DNA from 3 places in the Duganella sp. GW822-FHT06D06 genome. Region 2 is predicted to be linked to each of the others. Evidence: predicted binding sites of a transcription regulator. Region 2 holds the regulator's gene; each other region holds the start of a gene.
The links. Region 2 encodes NrdR, which represses ribonucleotide reductase genes. Its sites were predicted from a motif close to CACNANATNTNGTG; they were not measured.

Region 1 (10,130 bases), on a different contig from region 2:
GGGGCCACGGCAGCTATGTCGCGCCCGACTGGTCGGCCGACTGGCTGCACCGCGAAGCGCTGGCGCTGCGCCAGATCTGGGCCCAGCGCGAGTTCGGCGCCCGCTTCGACGACTTGAGCAAGGCCAACCAGGCGGCCCTCAACGCCCGCCTGAAGGAAGAAATGCGCCACAACAGCTATGACGCGGCCAAGGGCAGCATCACGCTGTCGGCCGACCGCGCCGCCGCCGTGCGCGAAGTGGCGCGCCACTACACCGGCCTGTTCGGCGACGACCGCGCGCTCGACCATCTGCGCGAACAATATGCGATGAACGCCAATTCGCTGACCGACGCCGACGACCTGAAGGCCTTGCCGGCCTTCGTGTTCTGGTCGGCCTGGGCGGCCGCCACCGACCGTCCCGGTTCCGTCGACCTGAGCTACACCAGCAACTGGCCGCACGAGCCGCTGATCGACAACCGTCCCAGCGCCGGCGCCGGCATCTGGTCGATCGCCAGCATCATCCTGATGATAGGCGCCATCGCCGCCATGGTGATGGTGCATGCGCGCGCCAAGGAGGAAGCCGATCCGGTGCCGCCCAAGACCGATCCGCTGTCCGACCTGAAGCCGACGCCGTCGATGCTGGCGACCAAGAAATACTTCTTCGTCGTCATCGGCCTGATCCTGGCGCAGGTGGGCATGGGCGTGATCACCGCCCACTACGCGGTCGAGGGCCAGAGCTTCTTCGGCTATCCGCTGGCGCAGATCCTGCCGTTCGTGGTCAGCCGCACCATCCACACCCAGTTCGCCGTGCTGTGGATCGCCACCGCCTGGCTGGCCACCGGCCTGTACATCGCGCCGGCCATCTCCGGCCACGAGCCGAGGTTCCAGAAGCTGGGCGTGAACCTGCTGTTCTACGCGCTGCTGTTCATCGTGGTCGGCTCGACCGCGATGGGCTGGATCGGTTCGCTGCAACACAAGGGCACCGCGTTCGCCTTCTGGATCGGCAACCAGGGCCTGGAGTTCACCAGCATGGGCCGTATCTGGCAGATCCTGCTGTTCGTCGGCCTGCTGTTCTGGGTGCTGTTGCTGGGCCGCGCCTTGTGGCCGGCGCTGGTCAAGAAATCGGAAAGCCGCGGCCTGATCATGATGGTGTTCCTGGCCGCGCTGTGCATCGGCGGCTTCTACGCCACCTCGCTGACCTGGGGCCGCCATACCCACTATTCGATGATCGAGTACTGGCGCTGGTGGCTGGTGCACCTGTGGGTCGAGGGCTTCTTTGAAGTGTTCGCCACCGCCGTGATCGCGCTGCTGTTCACCCGCCTGGGCCTGATCCGCGCCGCCACCGCCAACAGCGCCATCGTGCTGGAAACCATCGTGTTCCTGTTCGGCGGCATCCTGGGCACCTTGCACCACCTGTACTTCACCGGCACGCCAACCTTCGTGATCGCCATCGGCGCCATGTTCTCGGCGCTGGAAGTGGTGCCGCTGTCGATGATCGGCGTCGAAGCCTGGCGCAACTACCAACGCTCCAAGGCCGCCCCTTGGGTGCAGACCTACAAGTGGTCGATCCTGTGCTTCATCGCGGTCGGCTTCTGGAACACCATCGGCGCCGGCCTGCTGGGCTTTTCGATCAACACCCCGATCGCGCTGTACTACATGCAGGGCCTGAACATGACGGCGGCCCACGGCCATGCCGCGCTGTTCGGCGTGTACGGCATGCTGGGCATCGGCTTGCTGCTGTTCTGCCTGCGCGGCCTGTGCGACCGCCTGGCCTGGTCCGATGGGCTGCTCAAGGTGATGTTCTGGTGCCTGAACCTCGGCCTGGCGATGATGGTGTTCATCTCGCTGGTGCCGGCCGGCATCTACCAGGCCTGGGCCAGCATCAGCACCGGCATGTGGTTCGCCCGTTCGCCGGAGGTGATCCATTCGAAGCTGATGGAAACCCTGGTCTGGATGCGGGTGCCGGGCGACGTGGTGTTCGCCGCCGGCACGCTGTTCCTGGCGCTGTTCGCCTGGCGCCTGCTGACGGCGCGCGGCAAGGCCCGGCTGGCGGCCGTCGCCGCCGACCGCGCCTGATTGTTCTTTCCGCGGGGCGGTGCGCCGCCCCGCTTTCTCATTGCAAGGAGTCCACCATGTCCCACGATTGTTCCCAGCCCGCCATCCCCGACGGCATCTATCCCTTCGACGCCCGCGGCGTGGCCCGCCGCATGCGCCACGCGGCCATCTTCGGCGCGCTCGACGCGCTCAACCCCGGCGAGATCATGCGCTTCTGTAACGACCACGATCCGCTGCCGCTGCTGGCGCAGATCCAGCACCGCTACGGGCCGCGCGTCGAGGCGGCCTACGTGTCGCGCGTGCCCGGCCAGATCGTCATCGACTTCCTGATCACGCCGCACTGAGTCGTTGTGGCTTTTTGGAAATCTAGAACCTGGATCAAGGACTTTGCCGATTCCTTCCCATAGCATGGGTTCGCACTCATCCATGGGTGCGCATCCAAACTACAAAGGCGAATAAAAAAATGAAAACGCAATTCAAACTGGTCGCAGCCGGCATTACCAGTGCCGTCCTCGCCATGCTCCCCGCCACGGCGGCCACCGCGGCCGAGACGGCCCTGCCCACCATCACCCAGGAACTGCTGGCGCCGCCGCTGCTGCCGCCGCCGATCACCCGCAAGACCCCGGCCAAGGTGATCGTCAACCTGACGGTGGAAGAAGTCGAGCGCGAGATCGCGCCCGGCACCCGCTACACCTTCTGGACCTTCGGCGGCACCGTGCCGGGCAAGATGATACGGGTGCGCGAAGGCGACACCGTCGAGCTGCACCTGCTGAACCTGCCGGACAACAAGCTGCCCCACAATATCGACCTGCACGCCGTGACCGGCCCCGGCGGCGGCGCCGCGCAGACCCTGATCGCGCCCGGCAACGAAGCCAGCTTCACCTTCAAGGCGCTGGCGCCCGGGCTGTACGTGTACCACTGCGCCACCGCGCCGGTCGGCATGCACGTGGCCAACGGCATGTACGGCATGATCCTGGTCGAACCCAAGGAAGGCATGACGCCGGTCGACCGCGAATACTATGTGATGCAGGGCGACTTCTACACCAGCGGCGCCTACCGCGCGCCCGGCGTGCAGGGCTTCGACATGCAGAAGGCGATCGACGAGAAGCCGACCTATGTGCTGTTCAACGGCGCCGACGGCGCGCTGACCGGCAACAACGCGCTGACCGCCAAGGCCAACGAGAAGGTGCGGATGTACTTCGGCGTGGGCGGCCCCAACATCACGTCCAGCTTCCACATCATCGGCACCATCTTCGACCGCGTGTACATGGAGGGCGGCAGCAAGTACCAGGAAAACGTGCAGACCACCATGGTGCCGGCCGGCGGCTCGACCATCCTCGAATTCGTGCCGCGCGTGCCGGGCAACCTGACCCTGGTCGACCATTCGCTGACGCGCGCCTTCAACAAGGGCGCCATCGGCCTGATGGCGGTCAGCGGTCCGGAACGGCCTGACATCTACGGCAAGGGCATCAAGAAGCCGCTGGCCGGCACCGCCGCGTCAGCCGCAGCCAAGGCCGCGCCGCCGGCCGCCAAGCCCGCCGTGGCCGGCGTCGACCGCGCCCAGCAACTGCGCGGCAAGGCGGTCTACGACAGCAACTGCTCGGCCTGCCATCAGGCGGACGGCAAGGGGGTCGCCGGCGTGTTCCCGCCGCTGGCCAATTCCGACTTCTTCCAGCAACGGCCGTATGAGATGGCGCACATCGTGCTCAACGGACGCAGCGGCGAGATCGTCGTCAATGGCGAGCACTACAACGGCATCATGCCGCCGCAGGACTTGAGCGACGACGACATCGCCGCCGTCATCAACTATGTCGGCGTGGAGATGAACAAGGGCACGGCAGCGGTGACGCCGGCCCAGGTGCGCGACATGCGCAAGTCGCGCCAGCCATGAAGCCCGGCGCCGCGTCCGGCGGCTTGCTGCCGGAACTGCTGATGCTGGCGGCGCTGGCTGGCGGCGGCGGCGCCAGCAACGCCGCCGACGCGGGCTACATCGCCATCGCCGGCGGCACGCTGCGCAGCGTGCTGCCGGCCGACGGCGTCGATGCGCCGGCGCTGGTGGCGCCCTACCTGCTGCGCAGCCGGCTGGTGACCAACGCCGAGTACGCGGACTTCGTGCAACGCACGCCGGCCTGGCAGCGCGGACTGGCGCCGGCGCTGCTGGCGGCGCCGACCTATCTGTCCGGCTGGAGCGGCGCCACCGACTACGCGCCGCTGGCCGCCGACGCGCCGGTGGTGCGGGTGGGCTGGTTCGCCGCGCAGGCGTATTGCGCCTCCGAGGGCGGCCGCCTGCCGCGCTGGTACGAATGGGAATTCGCGGCCGCCGCCGACGACCACCGGCCCGACGCCCGCGACGACCCGGCATGGCTGGCCCACATCCTGGGCTGGTACGCCGACGCCGGCAAGCAGCCGCCGCGCAGCGTGGCGACCGGAGCGGCCAACTATTACGGCATCCATGACCTGCATGGACTGGTGTGGGAATGGGTGGAGGATTACAGCGGCCTGTTCGTCAATGCCGACAGCCGCGCCAGCGGCGATCAAAAACTGCTCGATTATTGCGGCGGCGCCGCGGTGTCGCTGGCCGACCGCCGCAACTACGCCGTGCTGATGCGCCTGGCCCTGCTGTCCGCGATGGAAGCGCGGCAGGACGGCGCCAACCTGGGATTCCGCTGCGCGCGCGATCCCGTCACTCCGATTCAAGGAAGCAAGCCATGAACTATCTCTTCTCCCTGCGCCGCGCCGTCCTGGCCGCCGCGCTGCTGGTCCCGCTGTGCGCCTGGACGGCCCTGGCCGCCGCGCTGCCCGGCAACTCGATCTACCGCCTCGACGCCACGCTGACCGACGCCACCGGCCAACGCTTCGCCCTGCACGACATGGCGGGCACGCCGGTGCTGATCACCATGTTCTACGGCGATTGCCACGCGGCCTGCCCGGTGATCATCGAAACGCTCAAGCGCACGGTGGCCGCGCTGGGGCCGGATGGCAAGCGGCTGCGGGTGCTGATGATCAGCCTCGATCCGCGCCACGACACGCCGGCCTCGCTGTCCGGCCTGCTGAAGATGCACCAGCTCGACCCGGCGCAGTTCCGGCTGGTGACGGCCGACGGCGACAGCCAGACGCGCGCGCTGGCGGCCACGTTGAACATCAAGTACCGCAGGCTGGAAAACGGCGAGATCAACCACACCACCCGCATCGCGCTGCTCGACGACAAAGGCACAGTGCAGGTCGACAGTACCCGCCTCGACGCCGAACCGGATCCGGTGTTCGTCAAGCGGGTGGCTGCGCTGATCAAGTAGGGAAACCGCGCGCACATCCCCCAAGGAGTATGCACATGGGGTGCGCCGCGCCGCTCCTTGTGGCAAACGTCCGATTTTCTCTTCGATTTTCCCCGATTTTTTCAAGCATTGGGCTATTTCCGGATTTGCCGGCCTAAATTGGGGAAAGCCAAAGAAAATAGGGGAGAAAATAGGAGCTTCGCCACAAGGACCGCGCAGGCGTGTCCCAACCGGGGCTTCAAGCGAGTATCGGGTATCGGGGTCAGTTCCGGCATCGTGCCATTCCCGTTGCCCTGTTTAGACGGTGGGCTTGCTACGTAGCGCGACGTAAAAGCACATACCGGCGGCAACAAGACTCGGCACCAGTATCGCTCCCCAAAATCGCAGATTGACCAACACTCGCGCCCCCTGATACAGGCTTAACGCCTGAAGTATTCCAAGGGTGCTATAGCCTGCTACCAAAATTAAGAAGAGCCCTGCAATGATGAGCCAATTTTTACTCGCAAAAGGCTTCATTCACGCACTCTGTCAGCCATCATTGGTCTCCCGGCGCCGCAGCACAACGGGGGCTTCAGGGGCTTCAGGGTCAGTTCCGGCAAAGTGCCATTTGGCAGGTTGCCGGAACTGACCCCATCCCAATTGGGAACTGCCCCACCCCAATTCAAAAAAAAGACGGCTAGCCTCGATGCACGATAGCGTTGTTCAGCGCCGCAATGACTTGGTTCAAGTAGTCGCGTTGATACGTCACCAAGGCAGTGGTTTCCCCTGCGGAGGTGGATAGAAGAATGTGGAAAATCGTCTTCTGCTGGTAAAGGTAATAGGCTGCGGCGCCCACGATAAGCAGCCCGGTGACAAAGCTACTATTGACCATGATGGCGATGCCGACTGCTAATACCAGAATCCCGCCTATGCGACTGGGTTTCTTTTCAAATGGCTTTACCGAGGTGACATTATTCATTGCAAAAGTCTGCCCACCATTGATGAAGCGTGCATTCGTAACCTTCACGTCGCCATATTCAAAGAAAATGCGTTCGTCCATCTGGAGCGTTCCTGTCTATGTCGGCGGTTGTAGATTGCTTCATCTTACGTGTTTCACGCTTGGAAATATACGCCTATTGTCACATCAGTTTGGCTTTCGCCTGCGAAGTGCAGGCCATCAGGATCAGTTCCCCTCTGCTCGTCTAAAGAGTATGCACATGGGGTGCTCCGCCCCGCTCCTTGTGGCAAACGTCCGATTTTCTCTTCGATTCTCTTCGATTTTTTCAAGCATTTGGCTATTTCCGGATTTGCCGGCCTAAATTGGGGAAAGCCGAAGAAAATAGGGGAGAAAATAGGAGCTTCGCCACAAGGACCGCGCGGGCGTGCCCCAACCGGGGCTTCAGGTGCGCCGTATCACAACATGCGTTGCCTTCTCCGTTCCCACGAGCTCGACGCATTCATATCCCAGAGCCCGCAGGTCAGCTCCTTCGAACAGGCGCTCGCCACTGCCCAGCAGAATCGGCGAGATCGCGACATGCAACTCGTCGATAAGCCCTTCTTGAAGATACTGTCGAATCGTGTCGGCGCCGCCGCCAATGCGCACGTCCAGGCCGTTCGCGGCTTCGCGGGCACGGTCCAGCGCTTCGTGTATGCCGCCGGTGACGAAGTGGAATATCGTGCCGCCTTCCATCTGGATCGATGGCCGCGCATGATGGGTCAACACAAAAACCGGCACGTGATACGGCGGGTTATCGCCCCACCAGCCGTTCCAGCTCAAGTCGGGCCAAGGGCCCCGAACCGGTCCGAACATGTTCCGCCCAAGAATCCACGCGCCGACATTCTTAAATCCCCGCGCCGCAAATTCGTCGTCGACACCGGTCGTGCCATCGCCCGCGCCATGGACCTGCTGGAACGTGCGGGTTGGAATCATCCACTGGTGTAGCTCCTTCCCGCCCACGCCAAGCGGTTCATTGAGATCCTGATTAGGCCCTGCCCCATAGCCGTCGATAGAAATCGTGAAGCCTTCAACTCGAACTCGTGTCATTTTGATTCTCCATTCAAATCATCGTTCCGATGCTGCATGCCTGGCGCGTCGTCTGGCCGTCTGGCGAATCCGCAATGAACATAGAAATCCGCCTTCCCCTTGGCACAGAACAGCTGGATGTCATTAATCCCCGCAGCCCGACACCGCGCAACCAATGCGTTAATCAATTCCTCGCCAAGACCACGGCGCTGATAGTCAGGATGAACAATCATCTCCGTAATGAAGGCATGCAGCTTGCCATCCGAAATGACGCGGGCGAAGCCTACCAATTGGTCTGCATCATATGCGGCAAAGGACGCCCAGGAGCCGCGCAACGTCGCTTCGTAAAAGTCGTCGCGCCGGTCAATTGGTCCCCAACCTGTGGTGTCATAGAGGGTTTTAAACGCAGTCGCGTCTGGTGTCGCTGGAGAGAATGTGTAGGTCATTCGGCTATTTTAATTAATTTTCTTGCACTGCGCGTCTAGCCTCCCTGCCAGCCAGACGTCGACCTCTGGGTACAGCTCAAAGACAATCCATATCAAGGAATTGCAAAGTCGCGCTGACTTCGATTGACGACCCCATATCTAGTGCCTAACCTATGCAAACCAACTAGATATGGGACCAAGGACCAAGCATGCAAGAATTAACTCACACCCGGATCATCAAGCGCGACGGCAGCGAGCAAGCCTTCACGCTGGCCAAGATCGAGGCCGCACTATTGAAAGCAGGCCGCGCCAGCGGCGAGTTCGACCTGCCCGAAGCGCGCCACCTGGCCGAGTGCGCGCTGCTGCACCTGTCGTCGCTGCGCCCGGACGACCGGCTGACGGTCGAACTGATACAGGACACCGCCGAACGCGTGCTGTACGACGCCGGCTACCGCAAAACCCTGCGCAGCTACGTGGTCTACCGCGAACAGCACGCCAAGCTGCGCCAGGACCGCCACGCGCTGGTCGATGTCGCAGTCTCCATCAACGAGTACCTTGAGCGCCAGGACTGGCGCGTCAACGCCAACGCCAACCAGGGCTATTCGCTGGGCGGACTGATCCTCAACGTCTCGGGCAAGGTCATCGCCAACTACTGGCTCAGCCACGTCTACCCGCCCGCCATCGGCGAGGCCCACCGCGAGGCCGACCTGCACATCCACGACCTCGACATGCTGGCCGGCTACTGCGCCGGCTGGTCGCTGCGCACGCTGCTCAACGAAGGCTTGAACGGCGTCCCCGGCAAGGTCGAGTCCAGCCCGCCGCGCCACATGTCGAGCGCGATCGGCCAGATCGTCAACTTCCTCGGCACGCTGCAAAACGAATGGGCCGGCGCGCAAGCCTTCAGCTCCTTCGACACCTACATGGCGCCGTTCGTGCGCAAGGACGGCCTCAACTACGACGAGGTCAAGCAGTACATGCAGGAGCTGATCTACAACCTCAACGTGCCGTCGCGTTGGGGCACGCAGACGCCGTTCACCAACCTGACCTTCGACTGGGTCTGCCCGGAAGACCTGCGCGAACAGATCCCCCGCATCGCCGGCGAGGACATGCCATTCGCCTACGGTGAATTGCAGGCCGAGATGGACCTGATCAACCAGGCCTACATCGAGATCATGATGACCGGCGACGCCAAGGGCCGCGCCTTCACCTTCCCTATCCCGACCTACAACATCACCGAGGACTTCGACTGGGACAGCCCGAACGCCGAACGCCTGTTCGAGATGACGGCGCGCTACGGCCTGCCCTACTTCCAGAACTTCATCAACTCCGAGCTCAAGCCCAATATGATACGGTCGATGTGCTGCCGCCTGCAGCTCGACCTGCGCGAGCTGCTCAAGCGCGGCAACGGCCTGTTCGGTTCGGCCGAGCAGACCGGCTCGCTGGGCGTGGTGACCATCAATTGCGCCCGCCTCGGCTATCTGCACCGCGGCGACGAGGCCGGCCTGCTGGCGGCGCTGGACCGCTTGCTGGAGCTGGGCCGCGACAGCCTGGAGATCAAGCGCAAGGTGATCCAGCGCCACATGGACAACGGCCTGTTCCCCTACACCAAGCGCTACCTGGGCACGCTGCGCAACCACTTCTCCACCTTGGGCGTGAACGGCGTCAACGAGATGGTGCGCAACTTCGACCCGAGCGGCGAGCACGACATCACCAGCGACTGGGGCCGCGCACTGGCGCTGCGCCTGCTGGACCACGTGCGGGCGCGCATGGTCGAGTTCCAGGCCGAGACCGGCCATATGTACAACCTCGAAGCCACGCCGGCCGAGGGCACCACCTACCGCTTCGCCAAGGAAGACCGCAAGCGCTATCCGGCCATCCGCCAGGCGGGCACGGCGGAGATGCCCTACTACACCAACTCGTCGCAGCTGCCGGTCGGCTACACCGACGATCCGTTCGAGGCGCTCGAGCAGCAGGACGAATTGCAGCGCAAGTACACCGGCGGCACCGTGCTGCACCTGTACATGACGGAAGCGCTGACCAGCGCCGACGCCTGCCGCTCGCTGGTGCGGCGCGCGCTGAGCCGCTTCCGCCTGCCCTACATCACGGTCACGCCGACGTTCTCGATCTGCCCCAAGCACGGCTACCTGAACGGCAGCCACCCTTACTGCCCGAAATGCGACGCCGAGCTGCTGGCGCGCAAGCAGGCCGTCAACGCCTGACCACACTTAACTCAACCAAGGAAATACCATGAACAATCTGCCGCAAACCACCATCGCCGAACTGGACAACGCCGAACGCCAGCCTTGCGAAATCTGGACCCGCGTGATGGGCTATCACCGCCCGCTGGCCTCGTTCAACATCGGCAAGCAGGGAGAGTTCCATGAACGCAAATTCTTCA
Region 2 (10,130 bases):
CCGTGCCGCTCCCGATATCGCGCTCCGCATCCGCCAAGGCATCCTCCGCCGCCTGAAACGCCACATCCCGATCGCGCTCGCCACGCGCCGCCTTCTCGCCCTGCAAGCTCATTTGCGCCGCCGACACGCCCAGCAGCATCGCCAGGATCAACATCATCAGGCACATCAACACAACCACGCCTTGCTGCCGTTGCGCCGCCATGAGCTAGCCGCTCCGGTTGCGCAAAGCCACCGTCATGCCGACCACCCGGCGCGCGCGCGTGCGCTGCGCCGGCGGCAGAGTCGCCTCCACCACGCGCACGCCCTCATCGTCGCCATGCGCATCGGCATACGCGGGGCCGAACAGATCGAACCGCGTGGTCGCCTTGTCCGCGCGCGTGTTGCTCTCGCCGTGCAGCAGCAGCGCCACCCTGACGCTGCACACGCGCTTCCAGAAAGTCTTGCGATGGAAGTCGCGCAGGCGTTCGCCGGGCGTGGCGCCGGACAGCGCCAGCGCCGCATCCCTCGCATTGATATTGCTGGCGTTGACATACGCATTGGGCACGCCGTCGGCCGGCATGTCGGTATCGAGCCCATACAGCACTTGAAAGGAATCGACGCCGCGCACGATGGCGTCCGCGCCCCAGCCGGAGGCGCCGCGATATTTGCAACGCAGCTCGGCCACACCATCGCCGCCCGTGCCGACATAGAAGATGCTCCAGCCACGCTCGGCGACGGTGGCGGGAACGGCGACGCCGAAGCCGGCGCAGTTGAGGCTGGAACCATCGCCATTGCCGCCCACGCCCGAACCGGAGAAGCGCAAGGCCAGCACATCGCTGCCGTGCGCCACCGCCGGCAACGTTGCGGCGATATCCGCGCCGCCCCGGCTGATGCTGCGCGCGTCCAGTCCCGCGATGGAGGCCGGCGCATCGGCCTCCAGCTCCACCGGCGCGGCCGTACTGTCCCAATTGACATACGCGCCTTGCCGTATCGCCCGCGCCATGATGTCGAGCGCATGGCGGCCACCGTCGTTGAGCCCGGCGCTCTCGCTGTGATTGCGGTAGTTGCTGCCGGCCGACAGCAGCAAGCCGCTGGCCAGCAAGGTCACAATCAGGCCCAGCGCCACCGCGATGGCGAACTCGACCACGGTCCAGCCGCGCGCGCTCATCGCGTCGCTCCAACGGCCACGGCAACGGCAGGCGCGTAGCCCCCGCCCGCATCCTTGCGCGGCGTGCCGTCGGGATTCTTGCCGTGCCATCCGACCTTGACCACCACCGGCGCGCCCGTGGCGGCGCCGCAAGTCCAACCTGGCTTGACGCTGCCGTCGCGGCAAACCTGTATGCGGCCCGCCGGCAGATGCTGGCTGACCTGGATTTTCACTTCATACAGGTCGAACATCGCTAGCTGCGCGCTGTCGCACGCGCCGCCGTAGCACAAGGCCGACGGCGCCGGCGGAGCGGGTTCGGCCAGCGCATCGTAGTCCAGCATCAGGTAGGGATTGGCGCCATCGGCCAGGTGCATTTGCGCGGCGTTGGCGCGCATGCGTTCGGCCAGGCCGGCCGCCACGTAGGTTGCCTGCGACAACAGCGCGGCCTGGTGCCGCATGCGCAGTGCCGTCAGCTGCATCGCCACGCCGCCGACGATGCCTACCGCCAGCAACAGCACGGCGATCAGGATTTCCAGCAGCGTAAAGCCCGGCATATAGGCGCGTGTGCGCATGGCACACCTCCGCAAGTCGACAAGGACAGTGCTAGACGGTAGCAGCGACGACTGTAGAGGATATGAGGTGTATCAAAGGTGCGTCAGCCGTAGGCCGACAAGAAACTAAGCCTTACGCGGCTTGCGTTCCTGCCCGACTTCGGCAATCGCGTCCTGGAACTCGGCCAGGTCTTCGAAGTTTTTATAGACCGATGCGAAACGGATATACGCGATCTTGTCGAGGCGCTTCAGTTCCTGCATCACCAGCTCGCCGATGTAGCCGGTGTCGACTTCGCGCTGGCCGCTGGTCAGCAGCTTTTCTTCGATCGACAGTATCGCCGCGTCGACGGCGGGCGCCGCCACGGGGCGCTTGCGCAAGGCCAGCGTCAGGCTGCCGCGCAACTTGGCGGCCGCGTACTCGGTGCGGCTGCCGTTCTTCTTGACCACATACGGCATCACCAGTTCGATCCGCTCATACGTGGTAAATCGTTTATCGCATTTACCGCAGCGCCGGCGCCGGCGTATGGAATCCCCTTCCTCCGATACACGCGTATCGAGAACCTGGGTATCTTCATGCTGGCAAAACGGACATTTCATATTGGCGCTATTCGGTGACGCGACACCGGCACACGCCGGCGTCGCGGTACTACAGATTACTTGGCGTAGACAGGGAACTTGTCAGCCAGAACCTTCACGGCCGCTTTCACGCGGTCGATGGTCGCGGCGTCGTGCGGGTTGTCCAGCACGTCGGCGATCAGGTTGCCGACTTGTTCCGCTTCCGCTTCCTTGAAGCCGCGGGTGGTGAAGGCCGGCGAACCCAGGCGGATGCCGGAAGTCACGAATGGCTTCTGCGGATCGTTAGGGATGCCGTTCTTATTGCAGGTCATGTGAGCCGCACCCAGGATCGCTTCCGCTTCCTTGCCGGTCAGGTTCTTCGGACGCAGGTCCACCAGCATCACGTGCGACTCGGTGCCGCCGGAGACGATGCGCAGGCCGCGCTTGATCAGGGTCTTGGCCAGCACGTCGGCGTTGATGACGACCTGTTGCTGGTAAGCCTTGAACTCAGGCGTCAGCGCTTCCTTGAACGCAACTGCCTTGCCGGCGATGACGTGCATCAGCGGACCGCCCTGGATGCCCGGGAAGATGGCCGAGTTGATGATCTTCTCGTGCTCGGCCTTCATCAGGATGATGCCGCCGCGTGGGCCGCGCAGCGATTTGTGCGTGGTCGAGGTGACGAAGTCGGCGTGCGGCACCGGATTAGGGTACAGGCCGGCGGCGATCAGGCCGGCGTAGTGCGCCATGTCGACCATGAAGTAAGCGCCAACGGCTTTGGCGACGGCAGCGAAACGCTCGAAGTCGATCTTTTTCGAGAACGCCGAGGCGCCGGCGATGATCAGCTTAGGCTTGTGTTCCTTGGCCAGCGCTTCCATGGCGACGTAGTCGATGTCTTCTTCGGCGGTCAGGCCGTAGGACACGACATTGAACCACTTGCCGGACATGTTCAGCGGCATGCCGTGGGTCAGGTGGCCGCCTTCGGCCAGCGACATGCCCATGATGGTGTCGCCTGGTTTCAGCACGGCGAAGAACACGCCCTGGTTGGCTTGCGAACCCGAGTTAGGCTGCACGTTGGCCGCTTCCGCGCCGAACAGCTGCTTGACGCGGTCGATCGCCAGTTGCTCGACGACGTCGACGTACTCGCAACCGCCGTAGTAGCGCTTGCCTGGGTAGCCTTCGGCGTATTTATTGGTCAGCTGCGAACCCTGCGCTTCCATCACGGCTGGCGAGGTGTAGTTTTCCGAGGCGATCAGTTCGATGTGATCGTGCTGACGGGTGTTTTCCTTCTGGATTGCGCCGAACAATTCCGGGTCAACGTTAGCGAGGGTGTGATCTTTTGCGAACATGTAAAAACTCCAAATGAATTGAGTAACTTGTTACTGGCAGGTTGGATCGAATGAGGGAAGCCGATAGCGGACAGGCAGCCTCTTCGTGCATTTCCATCGATGGCTGCCCAGGCGAACGGCTGATGAAATCTCACGTTTCCCGGTGGATGCCCACCTTTCGCTAACCGATCGCCACGCACCAAAATGGTGATGATCGGCGCTTTTCGCCAGTTACGTGAGACGTAATGGAAGCCTGATTGTAATTTATGCGCCAGCTTTGAGCAAGGAAATGATTGCTTAAAATGCAATCTTATGCCGATTTTGATGGGAGAGCCAAGCCATACTGCCATTTCGGCTACACTTGACCATCGTTTCCACCCAAGCTTTCACTTAACCGCAAGGATAGACCATGATCGTCTTCATCACGGGCGCCACCGCCGGCTTCGGCGCCGCAATGGCCCGCACTTTCGTCCAGAACGGCCACAAGGTCCTGATCAGCGGCCGCCGCGCCGACCGGCTGGCGGCGCTGTCGGCCGAGCTGGGCACGGCCGCCCACCCGGTCGTGCTGGACGTGACCGACAAGGCCTCGATCAAGGGCGCGCTGGACGGCTTGCCGGCCGAATGGGCGCAGATCGACGTGCTGGTCAACAATGCCGGCCTGGCGCTGGGCGTCACGCCGGCGCACGAAGCGTCGCTGGACGACTGGGACACCATGATCGCCACCAATTGCAGCGGCCTGGTCGCCATGACCCGCGCCATCCTGCCGGGCATGGTGGCGCGCGGCCGCGGCACCGTCATCAACCTGGGGTCGGTGGCCGGCGACACGCCTTATCCGGGCGGCAATGTGTACGGCGCCACCAAGGCCTTCGTCGAACAGTTCACGCTGAACCTGCGCGCCGACCTGGTCGGCACCGGCGTGCGCGCCACCAACCTGGCGCCCGGCCTGTGCGGCGGCACCGAATTCTCCAACGTCCGCCTGAAGGGCAACGACGAGGCCGCGGCCAAGGTCTACGAAGGCACCGAGCCGCTGACGCCGGAAGACATCGCCAACACCGCCTACTGGATCGCCACCCTGCCCGCCCACATCAACATCAACCGCATCGAAATGATGCCGACTTGCCAGGGCTACGGCCCACTGACGATCAAGCGCAAGCTGTAAGCTGTCGGCACCGACGAGTCGCTTCAGCCCTGAAGCGATTCGTAAGCGGTTGTTACAAACCTTGGCAAGTTGCCGGGAAAACGCTTTACTGTCGTAAGTGCAATCTTTTGCGCACAAGTTGTAAGATCCGCATAAAAATCGGATTTGACGTGTTTCACCCCGTCGCAGCTTCAACGACAACAATAAAATCGCGTAGAATGTTGCTCACTCTCACTAGTAGTCAAAATAACATGCCAGCAGAGTTTATCTGGAACGTACGGGTCTATTACGAGGACACCGACGCCGGCGGTATCGTCTATTACGCAAACTACCTCAAGTTCTTCGAGCGCGCCCGCACCGAATGGCTGCGTGCCATCGACGTCGAGCAACACGCCCTGCTGCAAGAACACGACGCCATGTTCGTCGTCAAAAGCGTCAACGCGGAGTATCATGCGCCTGCCAGGTTGGACGATGTACTAAAATTAACACTTAGTATCGAAAAGCTAGGCCGCGCCTCCATCCAGTTCGTGCAGCGAGCCTGGTGCGGCGAGCAGTTGCTGAACACCGCCCGAGTCAAGGTCGGCTGCGTCGGTTCGGACCTCAGTCCGCGCGCCGTGCCACCGTCGGTTGCAGAAAAAATGCGTAGCACCATTAAAACAGACTGAACCTATACATGAACGTCACCCAAGACCTCTCCTTCCTGTCCCTCATCACCAACGCCCACCTGATCGTGCAGTTGATCATGGCGCTGCTGTTCGTCATCTCGCTGACCAGCTGGAGCTACATCTTCAGCAAGATGTTCGCGGTGCGCTCGGCGCGCCGGCTGACCATCGAATTCGAGAAAACCTTCTGGGCCGGCGGCAACCTGCACGCGCTGCACCAGAACGCCGGCAAGGACCGCGCCAACAGCGGCCCGCTGGCGCGCATCTTCGAAGCCGGCATGGGTGAGTTCATCAAGAGCAAGGCCGCCTACGCCGCCGCCGGCGAAAGCATGGACGCCGGCGCGGTGCTGGACGGCGCCCGCCGCGCCATGCGCGCCGCCTTCCAGCGCGAGATGGACGTGCTGGAATCGCACCTGGCCTTCCTGGCCTCGGTCGGTTCGGTGTCGCCGTACATCGGCCTGCTCGGCACCGTGTGGGGCATCATGAACGCCTTCCGCGGCCTGGCCAATGTGCAGCAAGCCACGCTGGCCGCGGTCGCCCCCGGCATTGCCGAAGCGCTGATCGCCACCGCCATCGGCCTGTTCGCGGCGATTCCGGCCGTGGTCGCGTACAACCGTTTCGCCCACGATATCGACCGCCTGGCGATCCGCTTCGAAAGTTTTGTCGAAGAGTTCTCCAACATCCTGCAACGTCAGTCGCGTTAAGAAGGCAGAGCAATCATGGCTTCCTCTTTTTCCAGCAGCATGCGCGGCGGCCGCGGCCGCAAGTTCAAGTCCGAGATCAACGTCGTGCCCTACATCGACGTGATGCTGGTGTTGCTGATTATTTTCATGGTCATGCCCTCGGCCAACGACCCGAGCGTGGTCGACCTGCCGAGCGCGGAGCGCTCCACCAAGCCGCCGAGCGACTACGTGCAGGTGATCATCAAGCCCAACGGCGCGCTGTCGATCGGCGTCAAGGGCAAGGGTGAAGAGGCGCCGGAAACCGCGCCCAACCGCGACGCGCTGGTCAAGAAGCTGCGCGCCATCCACACCGACCATCCCGACTACCCGGTGCTGATCGCCGGCGACAAGGAAAGCAAGTACGACGACGTGATCCAGCTGATCTCGGAAGCGAAGAAGATGGGCATAACCCGGGTTGGCTTGTCCACCAAGTAAATTACTGTGCATACGATGAAACCCGCAACGGCAGGCGGCCCTTACAAAGTGCCGCGACAAAATGAAGGCTGGCGCTCGATCGCGCTGGCGGCGGCGGTGCACGCCGTGCTGTTGCTGTTCCTGTGGGTGGGCGTCAGCTGGCAGAACAACGAGCCGACCACGGTGCAGGCCGAGATCTGGGACATGAAGGTGCAGGAAGCCGCGCCGACGCCGCCGCAGGTCCAGCCCGAGCCGGAACCCGAACCGGAGCCGACGCCGGTGGTCAAGACCGCCCCGCCGAAACCGGTGGAGGCGCCGCCGACGCCGAAAGAACCGGACATCGCGCTGGAACGCCTGAAGGCGAAGAAAAAGCTCGAGCAGGAAAAACTCGAAGCGGCCAAGGAAGCCAAGCTGAAGAAGGAAGCCGAAGAGAAGCAGGCCAAGCTGGACGCCAAGAAACTGGCCGACAAGAAGGAAGCCGAACAAAAGCTGAAGGACGAGAAGGAACAGGCCGAGAAGGACAAGAAGAAAGCCGCGCTGGCCGAAAAAGCCGCCAAGGAAAAAGCCGAGAAAGCCGACAAGGCGGTCCGCGACAAAGCCTTCGCCGCCGAGATGAGCCGCATCACCGGCAACGCCGCCAAGGGCAGCACCGGCACCGCCGCCACCTCGACCGGCGGCAAGGTCGACGGCGGCTACCAGGCGGCGATCCGGGCCAAGATCAAGAGCAACCTGGTGTACGGCGCGGTCGACGATACGCTCAGCGCGACCTACCAGATCACCCAGCTGCCGACCGGTGAAATCATCGGCGTGCGCAAGATGAAGAGCAGCGGCTCGGCCGCTTACGATAGCGCGATTGAAAACGCGATTGCCAAATCGTCACCACTACCCAAGAAAAAAGATGGTACGGTAGAGCGCGAGTTTGTCGCCGATTTCAATATGAAGGATATGCACTGATGACCACCATGAATAAACTGAACCAAGTGATCCTGTCCGCCTCGCTGGCGCTGGCCGCCGGCGGCGCCTCGGCGCAGATGCGGATCGAGATCTCCGGCGTCGGCAGCAACCAGATCCCGGTCGCCGTGGCCGGCTTCGCCGACGAAAACATCGCCCCGCAACAGATTTCCGCCATCATCAAGGCCGACCTGGAACGCAGCGGCGCCTTCAAGCTGATCGACGCCGGCGTGATCGCCAGCATGAGCAACATCGACTACGGCACCTGGAAAGCCAAGGGCGCCGACGCCTTGGTGGTGGGCACGGTGGCCAAGTCGGCCGCCGGCGACTACGAAGTGCGCTACAAGCTGTTCGACACCGTCAAGCAAAGCGAGCTGTCGCAGCTGAACCTGTCGCGCGCGCCGCAGTTCACCCGCCTGACCGCGCACAACATCGCCGACGACGTGTTCCTGAAGCTGACCGGCATCCGCGGCGCCTTCTCGACCCGCATCGCCTACGTCAAGGAATACGACAAGCGCCACTACGAGCTGCTGGTGGCCGACGCCGACGGCGACGGCGAACAGATGGCGCTGCGCTCGAACGAGCCCATCATCTCGCCGTCGTGGTCGCCGGACGGCACCAAGGTGGCCTACGTGTCGTTTGAACAGAAGAAGCCGGTGGTCTACGTGCAGAACCTGATCACCCGCGCGCGCACCGTGATCGCCAACGAAAAAGGCAGCAACTCCTCGCCGGTGTGGGCGCAGACCGGCAACAAGCTGGCGGTGTCGCTGTCCAAGGACGGCCATACGCAGATCTACACCGTCAACGCCGACGGCGGCAACCTCAAGCGTGTCTCCAACAGCGCCGGCATCGATTCGGAAGCCAGCTTCGCGCCGGACGGCAGCATCTACTTCATGAGCGACCGCAGCGGCGGCCCGCAGATCTACCGCATGAACGGCGACGGCGGCGAAGCCAAGCGCGTCACCTTTGCCGGCAACTACAACATCAGCCCGCGCGTGTCGGCCGACGGCAAGACCCTGGCCTACATCTCCCGCCGCGACGGCAACTATCAACTGTACGTGATGGACCTGGCCAGCGGCCAGGAACAGCGCCTGTCGGACAGCACCGACGACCAGTACCCGAGTTTTGCCCCGAACGGCAAATACATCATGTACGCCACGCAAGCCGGAGGCCGCAAATCGCTGGCCGTGGTTTCGGTGGATGGACGTGTAAAACAACGCCTGACCACTCAGGCGGGCAACATCAAGGAGCCCACCTGGGGTCCATTCATGCAGTAATTTTTAGCCTTCATCTTTAGGAGAATCAAATGCGTAAACTCAGCAGCTTAGCTTTTATCGTTACCACCGCCGCCATCCTGTCCGCTTGCTCGACCCCGGTCAAAATCGCTGAGCCAGCGAAAGTAGAAGAGCGTCAAGTCGAACAGAAACCGCAGCCGCAGCCGGACACCCGCACCGTCGCCCCGGTCGAAACCAAATCGCTGGATCCGCTGGACGATCCTAAAGGCGTGCTGGCCAACCGTAGCGTGTACTTCGACTTCGACAGCTACGTCGTGCGCGCCGACGGCAAGCCAGTGGTGGAAAACCACTCCGCCTACCTGGCCAAGAACAAGGCCCGCTCGATCCTGATCCAAGGCAACACCGACGAACGCGGCGGCGCCGAGTACAACCTGGCCCTGGGCCAGAAGCGCGCCGAAGCCGTGCGCAAGGCGATGACCACGCTGGGCGTGCCGGAATCGCAAGTCGAAGCCGTATCGCTGGGCAAAGAAAAGCCTAAAGCCTCCGGTTCGAACGAAGAAGCATGGGCGCAAAACCGTCGTGCAGACATCGTCTACAAGTAATACAAAGCACTACCCTTTTGCCGGGTCACAGGCATAATACGGGGCGGCGCGCGGATAACACCGCGCCCCGCCCCGTTTCCTTTTAGATTTGTGTGAAAGCGCCCGACATGATGAAACTCTCCAAATCCGGCCTGAGCGCCGCCCTGCTGGCCGCGCTGACCTGGCTGCCGCTGCAAGCCCATGCCGGGCTGTTCGACGACGACGAAGCCCGCAAGGCCCTGCTCGACCTGCGTTCCAAGGTCGAAGCCATACGCGCCGAGCTGAACACCCGCATCGACACCAAATCCGACAAGTCCAGCACGCTGGACCTGGTCTCGCAAAACGAAATGACCCTGCAGGAAGTGGCCAAGCTGCGCGGCCAGATCGAAGTGCTGAGCAACGAGCTGGCCAACGCACAAAAGCGCCAGAAAGATTTCTACGTCGACCTCGACGCCCGCCTGCGCAAGCTGGAGCCGCGCGAAGTGACCATCGACGGCAAGACCGCCCAGGTCGACCCGAACGAGCAGCGCACCTATGAGGCGGCGTGGAAGACCTTCACCTCCGGCGACTACAAGGCGGCCGGCACGGCGTTCAGCGAGTTCGTGGCGCGTTATCCGGGCTCGAGCTACGCGGCCAACGCGCAGTACTACCTGGGCAGCTCCCACTACGCCCAGCGCGACTGCAAGGGCGCGATCACGGCCCAGCTGATGGTATTGAAGAACTACGCCGACAGCCCGAAGGCGCCGGAAGCCATGCTCAACATCGCCAGCTGCCAGGCCGAGCTGAAAGACAAGGCCGCCAAGAAGACCTTGCAGGACCTGATCAAGAACTATCCTGACTCAGCGGCAGCGGTAACGGCAAAAGAACGCC
Region 3 (10,130 bases), on a different contig from region 2:
CAATCCGCAGATGCTGCCGTCGCCGCTGGCGGTGCTGGAACGCTGGATCGCCTATCTGCTGCCGATCCAGCCGTACGGCCCGGAGCAGGGCAGCTGGCTGCTGTGGGCCGTGTCGGGCGAGCTGATCGTCGACGCCCTCGGCAGCCTGTACCGCGTGGTGGTCGGCTTCGCCATCGGCGCCGCGCTGGCGCTGCCGCTGGGCCTGGTGATGGGCGCCAGCCAGACCGTGTACGCCTGGCTCAATCCGCTGATGCAGCTGCTGCGGCCGATTCCGCCTATCGCCTACATCCCGCTGTCTATCCTGTGGTTCGGCCTGGGCAATCCGCCGGCCGTCTTCCTGATCGTGCTGGGCGCCTTCTTCCCGGTGCTGATGAACACCATCGCTGGCGTGCGCCAGGTCGACAGCATTTATCTGCGCGCGGCGCGCAACCTGGGCGCCAGCGGCAGCACCATGTTCCTGCGGGTGATCCTGCCGGCCGCCGTGCCCTACATCCTGTCCGGCGTGCGGATCGGCATCGGCACCGCCTTCATCGTGGTGATCGTGTCCGAGATGATCGCGGTGAACAACGGCCTCGGCTTCCGTATCCTGGAGGCGCGCGAGTACTTCTGGTCGGACAAGATCATGGCCGGCATGATCACCATCGGCCTGATCGGCCTGATCATCGACACCGCCGTCAACAAGTTGAACAACCATCTGCTGCGCTGGCACCGCGGCCTGGAGAACTGATGAGCGCTACCCACATCGTCGTATCGAACGTCAGCAAGGTGTTCCAGACCGCCGAGCGCCAGCTGGTGGCGCTCAAGGACATCGACCTGGAGATCCCGCAGGGCCAGTTCGTCTGCCTGCTGGGGCCTTCGGGCTGCGGCAAGTCGACCCTGCTGAACGCGATCGCCGGCTTCGCGCTGCCCAGCTCCGGCCGCATCGTCGCCGACGGCAAGGAAGTGACGGCGCCCGGCCCCGAGCGCGGCATGGTGTTCCAGGAATACGCGCTGTTCCCGTGGATGACGGTGGCCGACAACGTCGCCTTCGGCCTGGAGATCAAGGGTTTGCCCAAGGCCGAGATCAACGCCATCGTCGACAAGCTGCTGGCGATGCTGTCGCTGAGCGACTTCCGCAGCCGCTTCCCGAAAGACCTGTCGGGCGGCATGCGCCAGCGGGTGGCGATCGCCCGCGTGCTGGCGCTGGACTCACCGATCATGTTGATGGACGAGCCGTTCGGCGCGCTCGACGCGCTGACCCGCCGCAACCTGCAGGACGAACTGCTGCGCATCTGGGCCGAGCTGAAGAAGACCATCATCTTCGTCACCCACAGCATCGAGGAGGCGATCTACCTGGCCGACCGCATCGTCGTGATGACCTACCGTCCCGGCACCGTCAAGCGCGACCTGGTGGTGGACTTGCCGCGCATGCGCGATCCGGCTTCCGCCGAGTTCAACGCCCTCAAGCGCGAACTGGGCCAACTGGTGATGGAAGAACAGCAACGCCATCACAACGACGAGCTGCGCATGGCAGCCGTCGACTGAGCGATGGTGTAAACTGAAGGACATGCAGACTTCCTTACTCTTCGCAGCGATCGCGCTGTACCTACTCTGTGCGGTGCTGCCGTCGCGCCGCGCCGTCCTGATCTCCGGCTTGACGGCCGCCGCCTGGCTGCTGCACGGCGCCGGCCTGTGGTCCGAGGTGGCCGGCGGTTCCGGCTCGATCCGCATCGGCTTCGCCGCCATGTTGTCGTCGGCGCTGTGGGTGTCGGTGGGCGCGTACTGGATAGAAAACCAGAACTTCAGCCTGGACGGCATGCGCCGCCTGGTCATGCCGAATGCGGCGCTGGCGGCGGCCCTGCAGGCTGGCTTTCCCGGCAATGTGATCCCGCTGGAGGGCAAGTCGCCCTTGTTCGGCTGGCATATCGCCATCGCCACGCTGGCCTACAGCACGCTGACGGTGGCCGCCTTCCACGCGGTGCTGATGGCCTTGCAGGAAAAACGCCTGCACGCCCGCACCGACAGCAAGAGCTTCATGTCCGGCGCGCTGGACCGGCTGCCGGCGCTGCTGACGATGGAAAAACTGTTGTTCCGCATGATAGGTATCGGCTTCGCTTTGCTCAGCCTGACCGTGTTATCGGGTATCGTGTTCTCCGAACAGCTGTTTGGCCAGGCGCTCAAGTGGGACCACAAATCGGTGTTCACGATGATGTCGTGGCTGCTGTTTGCCGCGCTGCTGGCGGGCCGCCGCTTCCGCGGCTGGCGCGGCAAGACCGCGCTGAGCTTCACCCTGGCCGGTTTCGCCACCTTGTTGCTGGCCTATGTCGGCAGCCGTTTTGTATTTGAAGTGGTTTTACATAAGGGTTGGGCATGAGCCGTATTATCTTTTGGTTGGCCTTGGTGTTCCTGGTGATCTTCGCCGTCCGCAGCAAGATCCGCGAGGCGCAGAAGCGCCACCAGCAGCAGTTCCGCGAGCCGCGGCAGCCGGCGGGCGGCGGCGCGCGCGCCACCGAAAAGGTCGTGGCCGAGGCCGAGACCATGCTGCAATGCGCCCATTGCGGCATCTTCTATCCGGCATCGGAATCCGTGCAGGCGCGCGGCCGCGACTATTGCAGCGCGGCCCACGCCACGCTGCCGGCGGCCTAGCGCGTGATCGCGCGCCTGCAAGCCCTGTCGGCCGAATCGCGCGCAACCTTCTGGCGTTCGCTGCAGACGCTGAACGCCACCCGGGTGGTGATCGCGCTGGTGCTGCTGGTCTACCTGAGCTTCGACAACCACGGCCTGCGCGCCTCCGGGCCCTATCTCTACCTGCAAATCTGCCTGATCTACCTGGGCCTGGCGATCCTGTTCGCGCTGACGGCGGTCTACTGGCAGCGCCGTTTCCTGCTGCAGCTGCTGTCGCAGATCGCCTGCGACCTGGCCATCATCTCGCTGCTGTATATGGCCGGCGGCGGCTTGCGCAGCGGCCTGGCCATCCTCTACCTGTTCCCGCTGGCCGGTTCGGCCATCCTGGCGCCGCTGATGCTGTCGCTGTTCTGCGCCGCGCTGGTGGCGCTGTTCATGCTGGCCGAATCGACCTGGCAGGTGTTCATGATGGAGGGCGACCAGCCCTACCTGCAGGCGGGCCTGTACGGCGCGGCCTTCTTCGCCGCGGTGTTGGTGGTCAACCGCATGGCGGCCAAGTTGATCGGCCAGGAAGAGCTGGCGATCCAGCGCGGCGTCGAGATCACCGTGCAGCAGGCGGTGAACCGGCTGGTGATGGCCAACGTCGGCGACGGCATCCTGGTGGTCGATCCCGACGGCCAGGTGTTCGCCGGCAATCCGGCGGCGCAGCAGATGCTGGGCATGGTCGGCCCCGAGATGAAGTTCCGCCTGTCGGCCGCCGCCGCGCTGGCGCCGCTGGCGCAAGCCTATGCCGAATGGCGCGCCGACGCCGCGCGCAGCACCTCGTATGTCACCATCAAGCCGTACGCCGAGGCGGCGCTGCAGGACGTGACGGCCGCCTGGAGCGCGCGCCGCGACCTCTCCGCGCACTTGAAGGTGCGCTTCGCGGCGGTCAACACGGCCGGCCTGGGCACCGAGCGCAGCGTGATCTTTCTGCAGGACGTGACCGGCATCGAAAACCAGGCGCAGCAACTGAAGCTGGCGTCGATGGGACGGCTCACCGCCAGCATCGCGCACGAGGTGCGCAACCCGCTGTCGGCCATCGGCCACGCCACCGCGCTGCTGGGCGAGGACCTCGACAGCACGGTCCATCTGCGCTTGTTGAAGATCGTCGGCGACAACGTGGCGCGGGTCAACCGCATGGTCGAAGACATCTTGCAGCTGTCGCGCAAGGTGCAGCCGCACAGCGAGCCGCTGGCGCTGGACGTCTTCCTGGCCGAACTGAAAACCGAATTCATCGAGACCCACGGCCTGACCCCGGACATCATCGGCACCTCGGCGCCGGCCGGCACGCTGGTGCGCTTCGACGCGCTGCACCTGCGCGAGGTGGTGCTCAACCTGCTCAACAACGCGGTGCGCTACGCCAGCGGCGGGCCGGACTCGATCCGCATGGACCTGGTGAGCGACAAGTCGCGCCGCATGGAACTGCACGTGCAGGACGACGGCCCCGGCATCTCGCCCGAGGTGCGCGCCCACCTGTTTGAGCCGTTTTACACCACATCCAGCAAGGGCACCGGGCTGGGACTATATCTGGCGCGCGAATTGTGTTTGAATAACGAGGCGCGGCTGGACTACGAATATCGTTTTGATATCAAAACCAACCCCGATGGGACTCCCCGCTCGCGCGGGCGGTTTGTCATCACCTTCGCCCATCCGGCGCAGAAGTAGAAAGGCTGTTTGATGAGTGCTAGAGGTTCCCAACGCGCGCCTCGCGTGCTGGTCGTCGACGATGAGGCCGACCTGCGCGAGCTGCTGGAACTGACCCTGCTGAAGATGGGCCTGGACGTCGACAGCGCCGCCACGCTGGCGCAGGCGCGCGCCCTGCTGGCCACGCCGGAACGCGAGTACCAGCTGGTGCTGACCGACATGCGCCTGCCCGACGGCCTGGGGCTGGAGCTGGTGCGCGAAGTCAGCGCCGCATATAAGAACACGCCGATCGCGGTGGTGACGGCCTTCGGCAGCGCCGACAACGCCGTCATCGCGCTCAAGGCCGGCGCCTTCGACTACATCTCCAAGCCGGTGGCGCTGGACCAGCTGCGGGTGATGGTGCAATCGGCGCTGCGGCTGAACGCCGAGCCGCCGCCGGGCGAAGCGCTCAGCGCCGCGCCGCCGGCCAGCCGGCTGAAGGGCGAATCGGCCGTGATCCAGGCGCTGCGCGCGCAGATCGCGCGGCTGGCGCGCTCGATGGCGCCGATCGCCATCAACGGCGAATCGGGCAGCGGCAAGGAGCTGGCGGCGCGCGAGATCCACGCCCAGAGTTCGCGCGACGGCAAGCCTTTCATCGCCGTCAACTGCGGCGCCATCCCGGAGGCGCTGATGGAGGCCGAGTTCTTCGGCTACCGCAAGGGCGCCTTCACCGGCGCGGCCGATGAGCGGGACGGCTTCTTCCAGGCGGCCAACGGCGGCACCCTGATGCTCGACGAGGTGGCCGACCTGCCGCTGGCGATGCAGGTCAAGCTGCTGCGGGCGATCCAGGAACGGCGCGTGCGCAAGATCGGCGCCACCGCCGAGGAGCCGGTCGACGTGCGGATTATTAGTGCGACCCACAAGAACCTGGCGCAGTGCGTGGAGCAGGGCAGCTTCCGCCAGGATCTGTTCTACCGCCTGAACGTGATTGAACTGAGCCTGCCGCCGCTGCGCGAACGGCTGGACGACCTGGCCGTGCTGACCGGCGCCATCCTCGACCGGCTGGGCACCTTCGAACACCAGGTGCGGCTGGGCGAGGGCGTGCTCGATGCGCTGCGCGGCTACTCCTTCCCCGGCAATGTGCGCGAACTGGAAAACATCCTGGAGCGGGCGCTGGCCTTCGCCAACGACGGCGTGATCGAAGTGGCCGACCTGGCGCTGAAGGGCGCGCGCATGGTCGAAGCCAGCGTGCCGCTGCCGACGCCGGCGCTGTCGAGCATGCCGCTGGCCGCCACCGAGGCCGCCGCGCCGGGCGTGGCGCCGTCGCCGCCGCCGGCCGAGCAGGCGCCGTCCGCCGCCGGCACGCCGCCGCTGCCGCACCTGGACGCGCTGCCCAGCAGCCTGCCCGACTACCTGAACCAGGTCGAGCGCGACATCATCCTGCGGGCGCTGGCGCAGACCCAGTTCAACCGCACCCAGGCCGCCCAGCTGCTGGGCATCAGCTTCCGCCAGCTGCGCTACCAGATGCAGAAGCTGAACATCCAGGAGCCGGAGGCGTGACGCCGCCGGCACTGGGCGCCGACGGCTGGTGGCTGGCGGCGCTGCGCTACGACAGCCCGCATGCCGACTGCCGTCCCAACCCGGCCGACATCACGCTGCTGGTGATCCACAACATCTCGCTGCCGGGCGGTTGTTTCGGCGGTCCGCACGTGTCCGACCTGTTCTGCGGCCGCTTGGACTATAATACTGACCCCTCGTTCGCGGACCTGCGGGGGCTGAAAGTGTCGAGCCACTTCTTCATCCGCCGTGACGGCCGCGTGATGCAGTATGTTTCCGCCAACGACAGGGCCTGGCATGCGGGGCTGTCGTCGTTCCGGGGACGGGAGAAGTGCAACGATTATTCGATCGGCGTGGAGCTGGAAGGGACCGACGGCAGCGGCTTCGAGCCGGCCCAGTACCAGGCGCTGGCGGCGCTGACGCTGGCGCTGCAAACGCGCTATCCGCTGACCGATGTGCAGGGCCATGAACACATCGCGCCGGGCCGGAAAACCGACCCGGGACCGTTGTTCGATTGGGAATGTTATCGGAAAAGCTGGGAGACTTTGCTTAATCAAAAGGCACCAGCCGAGCTCGCGTTAGTGGGCGCTAGCGCCGGACTACGCTTCGCAAAAGGGCTTCCGCAAAGTCAATAGAAAAATTGCCCTTTAAGGCAAAATTTCCACTTGTCTTACCATTACCTGACCACTACAATCAGTGTATCGATTCACACCAATCACTAGATATAGTAGTTCTCATGACACTGGTTCTTAAACTATTTACAAGCCGACAAGGCCAGTTCACCACCCATTTTATTGCAGTTTAACCAGCCAGGCAGGTTTGGCCGGTCGCTTCATTTTGGCCTTTTTTTATACAACATTACGTCGCGCAGCACTGACTGCACGAAGTTATCGGGGAGCTTAAATGCAATCTACTCAAGACACCACCATCAATCCAGCGCTGGTACCAGCCGCCGCTGCGAGCAGCGCCAGCAGCCCGGTCACGGCCGCCAGCGACCTCGGTGACTACCGCATCATCCGCCGTAACGGCGCGGTCGTCGCGTTTGAACCGTCGAAAATCGCCATCGCCGTGACCAAGGCCTTTTTGGCCGTTAACGGCGGCCAGGGCGCAGCTTCGGCGCGCGTGCGTGAATTGGTAGAACAGCTGACCGCCAGCGTGGTCAGCGCGCTGGTGCGCCGCCAGCCATCGGGCGGCACCTTCCACATCGAAGACGTGCAAGACCAGGTTGAACTGGCGCTGATGCGCTCCGGCGAACACGATGTCGCCCGCGCCTACGTGCTGTATCGCGCCAAGCACATGGAAGAGCGCCGCGCCGCCAAGGAAGCGCAAGGCGCCTCCGCCGCGATCGACGCGCCGCAGATCCACGTGGTCGAAAACGGCGAGCGCAAGCTGCTGGACATGAGCCGCGTCACCGGCCTGATCAACGCCGCCTGCATCGGCCTGGAAAAGCACGTCGACGCCGACGCCATCCTGGCCGAGACGCTGAAGAACCTGTACGACGGCGTGCCGGTCGAAGAGCTGCACAAGTCCGCCATCCTGGCCGCCCGCGCGCTGATGGAAAAAGACCCGGCCTACTCGCAAGTGACGGCCCGCATCCTGCTGCACACGATCCGCAAGGAAGTCTTCGGCAAGGAAGTCGCGCAGGGCGCCGCCGCCGCCGAATACGTGACCTACTTCCCGCAGTACATCGCCAAGGGCATCACCAACGAACTGCTGGACGTCAAGCTGGCCGAGTTCGACCTGGCCCGCCTGTCGAAGGCGCTGGTCGCCGACCGCGACCTGCAGTTCGGCTACATCGGCCTGCAAACCCTGTACGACCGCTACTTCCTGCACGTGCGCGAAGTCCGCATCGAAATGCCGCAGGCCTTCTACATGCGCGTCGCCATGGGCCTGGCCCTGAACGAGTCCGACCGCGAAGCGCGCGCCATCGAGTTCTACAACCTGTTGTCGACCTTCGACTTCATGTCGTCGACCCCGACCCTGTTCAACTCGGGCACCCTGCGTTCGCAGCTGTCGTCGTGCTACCTGACCACCGTGTCGGACGACCTGGAAGGCATCTACGACGCCATCAAGGAAAACGCGCTGCTGGCCAAGTTCGCCGGCGGCCTGGGTAACGACTGGACCCCGGTGCGCGCACTGGGCGCCCACATCAAGGGCACCAACGGCAAATCGCAAGGCGTGGTGCCGTTCCTGAAAGTGGTCAACGACACCGCCGTCGCGGTCAACCAGGGCGGCAAGCGCAAGGGCGCGGTGTGCGCCTACCTGGAAACCTGGCACATGGACATCGAAGAGTTCCTGGACCTGCGCAAGAACACCGGCGACGACCGCCGCCGCACCCACGACATGAACACCGCCAACTGGATCCCGGACATGTTCATGAAGCGCGTGATGGAAAAAGGCGACTGGACCCTGTTCTCGCCATCGGACACCCCGGACCTGCACGACCTGGTCGGCAAGGCCTTCGAAAAAGCCTACCTGGGCTACGAAGCCAAGGCCGCCGCCGGCGAAATCCGCGTGTTCAAGAAGATCGCCGCGCTGGACCTGTGGCGCAAGATGCTGTCGATGCTGTTCGAAACCGGCCACCCATGGATCACCTTCAAGGACCCATGCAACATCCGTTCGCCGCAGTCGCACGTCGGCATGGTCCACAGCTCCAACCTGTGCACCGAGATCACGCTCAACACCGGTCCTGACGAAATCGCCGTCTGCAACCTGGGTTCGGTCAACATGCCGGCCCACATGAAAGAAGGCAAGCTCGATCACGTCAAGCTGAAGAAGACCATCCGCACCGCGATGCGCATGCTCGACAATGTGATCGACATCAATTACTACGCCGTCGACAAAGCGCGCAACGCCAATATGCGCCACCGTCCGGTGGGCCTGGGCGTGATGGGCTTCCAGGACTGCCTGCACATGATGCGCATTCCGTTCTCGTCGAACGAAGCCGTGTCCTTCGCCGACACCTCGATGGAAGCGGTGTGCTACTACGCCTACCTGGCCTCGACCGAACTGGCCGAAGAACGCGGCCACTATCAGTCGTACAAAGGCTCGCTGTGGGATCGCGGCATCCTGCCGCAGGATTCGATCAAGCTGCTGGCGGACGAACGCGGCGGCTACCTGGAGCAGGATACCTCGGCCGCCATGGACTGGACCCCGGTGCGCGACCGCATCAAGAAGTTCGGCATGCGTAACTCGAACTGCGTGGCGATCGCTCCGACCGCGACCATTTCGAATATCATTGGCGTGTCGGCCTGCATCGAACCGACCTTCCAGAACCTGTACGTGAAGTCCAACCTGTCGGGCGAGTTCACCGAGATCAACGCCTACCTGGTGCGCGACCTGAAGGCGCGCGACCTGTGGGATGAAGTGATGATCTCCGACCTGAAGTACTTCGACGGTTCGCTGGCCAAGATCGACCGCATCCCGCAAGACCTGCGTGACATTTATGCAACCGCGTTCGAAGTGTCGCCGACCTGGCTGGTGGAAGCCGCATCGCGCCGCCAGAAGTGGATCGACCAGGCGCAGTCGCTGAACATCTACATGGCCGGCGCCTCGGGCAAGAAGCTGGACGAGACCTACAAGCTGGCATGGCTGCGTGGCCTGAAAACCACCTACTACCTGCGCACCATCGCCGCCACCCACATGGAGAAATCGACCTCCAAGACCGGCGCGCTGAACGCGGTGGCGGTGGACGGCGGCATGTCGGCCAGCGCCATGTCGGCGGCCGGTCCGGCGACGGCGGCCCTGGCCGGTTCGGCGGCATCGGCATCGTCGGTGGCGCAAGCCGAAGCCGACGGCGCGGCCTGCTACCTGCGTCCGGGCGACGACGGCTTCGAGGAATGCGAAGCTTGCCAGTAAAAACGTACTAATATAGAGAGTGAACCGTCCCGGCCCGTCCGGGCGGTTCTTTTTACACCGAATTCAGAAGGAAACCACCATGTCGCTGTCCTGGGACGAAGAGGCCGCATCGGCCGCACCGCAAGCTGTCAATCAAGCCGCACTGGCCACCGGCGAAGCCAACGCCGAGCAAGTCGCGCGTCGCGTCAATGCCGACGACAAGCGCATCATCAACGGCAAGACCGACGTCAACCAGCTGGTGCCGTTCAAGTACAAGTGGGCGTGGGACAAATACCTGGCCGGCTGCGCCAACCACTGGATGCCGCAGGAAGTGAACATGCAGCGCGATATCGAGCTGTGGAAGAACCCGAACGGCCTGACCGAGGACGAGCGTCGTCTGGTCAAGCGCAACCTGGGCTTCTTCGTCACCGCCGACTCGCTGGCCGCCAACAACATCGTGCTGGGCA

Region 1: AC1RMD_RS20205 (ribonucleoside triphosphate reductase) is a predicted target of NrdR. The motif match lies at 7,884-7,897, and genes of this name have one in related genera.
Region 3: AC1RMD_RS16595 (ribonucleoside-diphosphate reductase subunit alpha) is a predicted target of NrdR. The motif match lies at 6,543-6,556, and genes of this name have one in related genera.

The regions. Positions count from the first base shown of each region.
Region 1 is NZ_JBXALQ010000011.1:107,802-117,931, reverse strand. Features, by position in the region: gene AC1RMD_RS20245 (nitric-oxide reductase large subunit) at 1-2,054, shown strand, start outside; gene AC1RMD_RS20240 (DUF2249 domain-containing protein) at 2,111-2,377, shown strand; gene nirK (copper-containing nitrite reductase) at 2,551-3,924, shown strand; gene AC1RMD_RS20230 (formylglycine-generating enzyme family protein) at 3,921-4,745, shown strand; gene AC1RMD_RS20225 (SCO family protein) at 4,742-5,326, shown strand; gene AC1RMD_RS20220 (DUF6232 family protein) at 5,982-6,344, opposite strand; gene AC1RMD_RS20215 (dihydrofolate reductase family protein) at 6,684-7,328, opposite strand; gene AC1RMD_RS20210 (GNAT family N-acetyltransferase) at 7,325-7,753, opposite strand; gene AC1RMD_RS20205 (ribonucleoside triphosphate reductase) at 7,942-9,951, shown strand; gene nrdD (anaerobic ribonucleoside-triphosphate reductase) at 9,980-10,130, shown strand, end outside.
Region 2 is NZ_JBXALQ010000020.1:21,908-32,037, forward strand. Features, by position in the region: gene AC1RMD_RS26590 (pilus assembly PilX family protein) at 1-202, opposite strand, end outside; gene AC1RMD_RS26595 (PilW family protein) at 206-1,147, opposite strand; gene pilV (type IV pilus modification protein PilV) at 1,144-1,698, opposite strand; gene nrdR (transcriptional regulator NrdR) at 1,804-2,274, opposite strand; gene glyA (serine hydroxymethyltransferase) at 2,331-3,578, opposite strand; ZMP/ZTP riboswitch at 3,677-3,802, opposite strand; gene AC1RMD_RS26615 (SDR family oxidoreductase) at 3,967-4,716, shown strand; gene ybgC (tol-pal system-associated acyl-CoA thioesterase) at 4,947-5,360, shown strand; gene tolQ (protein TolQ) at 5,369-6,061, shown strand; gene AC1RMD_RS26630 (ExbD/TolR family protein) at 6,077-6,514, shown strand; gene tolA (cell envelope integrity protein TolA) at 6,530-7,447, shown strand; gene tolB (Tol-Pal system beta propeller repeat protein TolB) at 7,447-8,721, shown strand; gene pal (peptidoglycan-associated lipoprotein Pal) at 8,751-9,281, shown strand; gene ybgF (tol-pal system protein YbgF) at 9,389-10,130, shown strand, end outside.
Region 3 is NZ_JBXALQ010000008.1:116,076-126,205, reverse strand. Features, by position in the region: gene AC1RMD_RS16630 (ABC transporter permease) at 1-727, shown strand, start outside; gene AC1RMD_RS16625 (ABC transporter ATP-binding protein) at 727-1,524, shown strand; gene AC1RMD_RS16620 (cytochrome C assembly family protein) at 1,547-2,353, shown strand; gene AC1RMD_RS16615 (PP0621 family protein) at 2,350-2,625, shown strand; gene AC1RMD_RS16610 (sensor histidine kinase) at 2,629-4,311, shown strand; gene AC1RMD_RS16605 (sigma-54-dependent transcriptional regulator) at 4,324-5,829, shown strand; gene ampD (1,6-anhydro-N-acetylmuramyl-L-alanine amidase AmpD) at 5,826-6,461, shown strand; gene AC1RMD_RS16595 (ribonucleoside-diphosphate reductase subunit alpha) at 6,730-9,684, shown strand; gene AC1RMD_RS16590 (ribonucleotide-diphosphate reductase subunit beta) at 9,764-10,130, shown strand, end outside.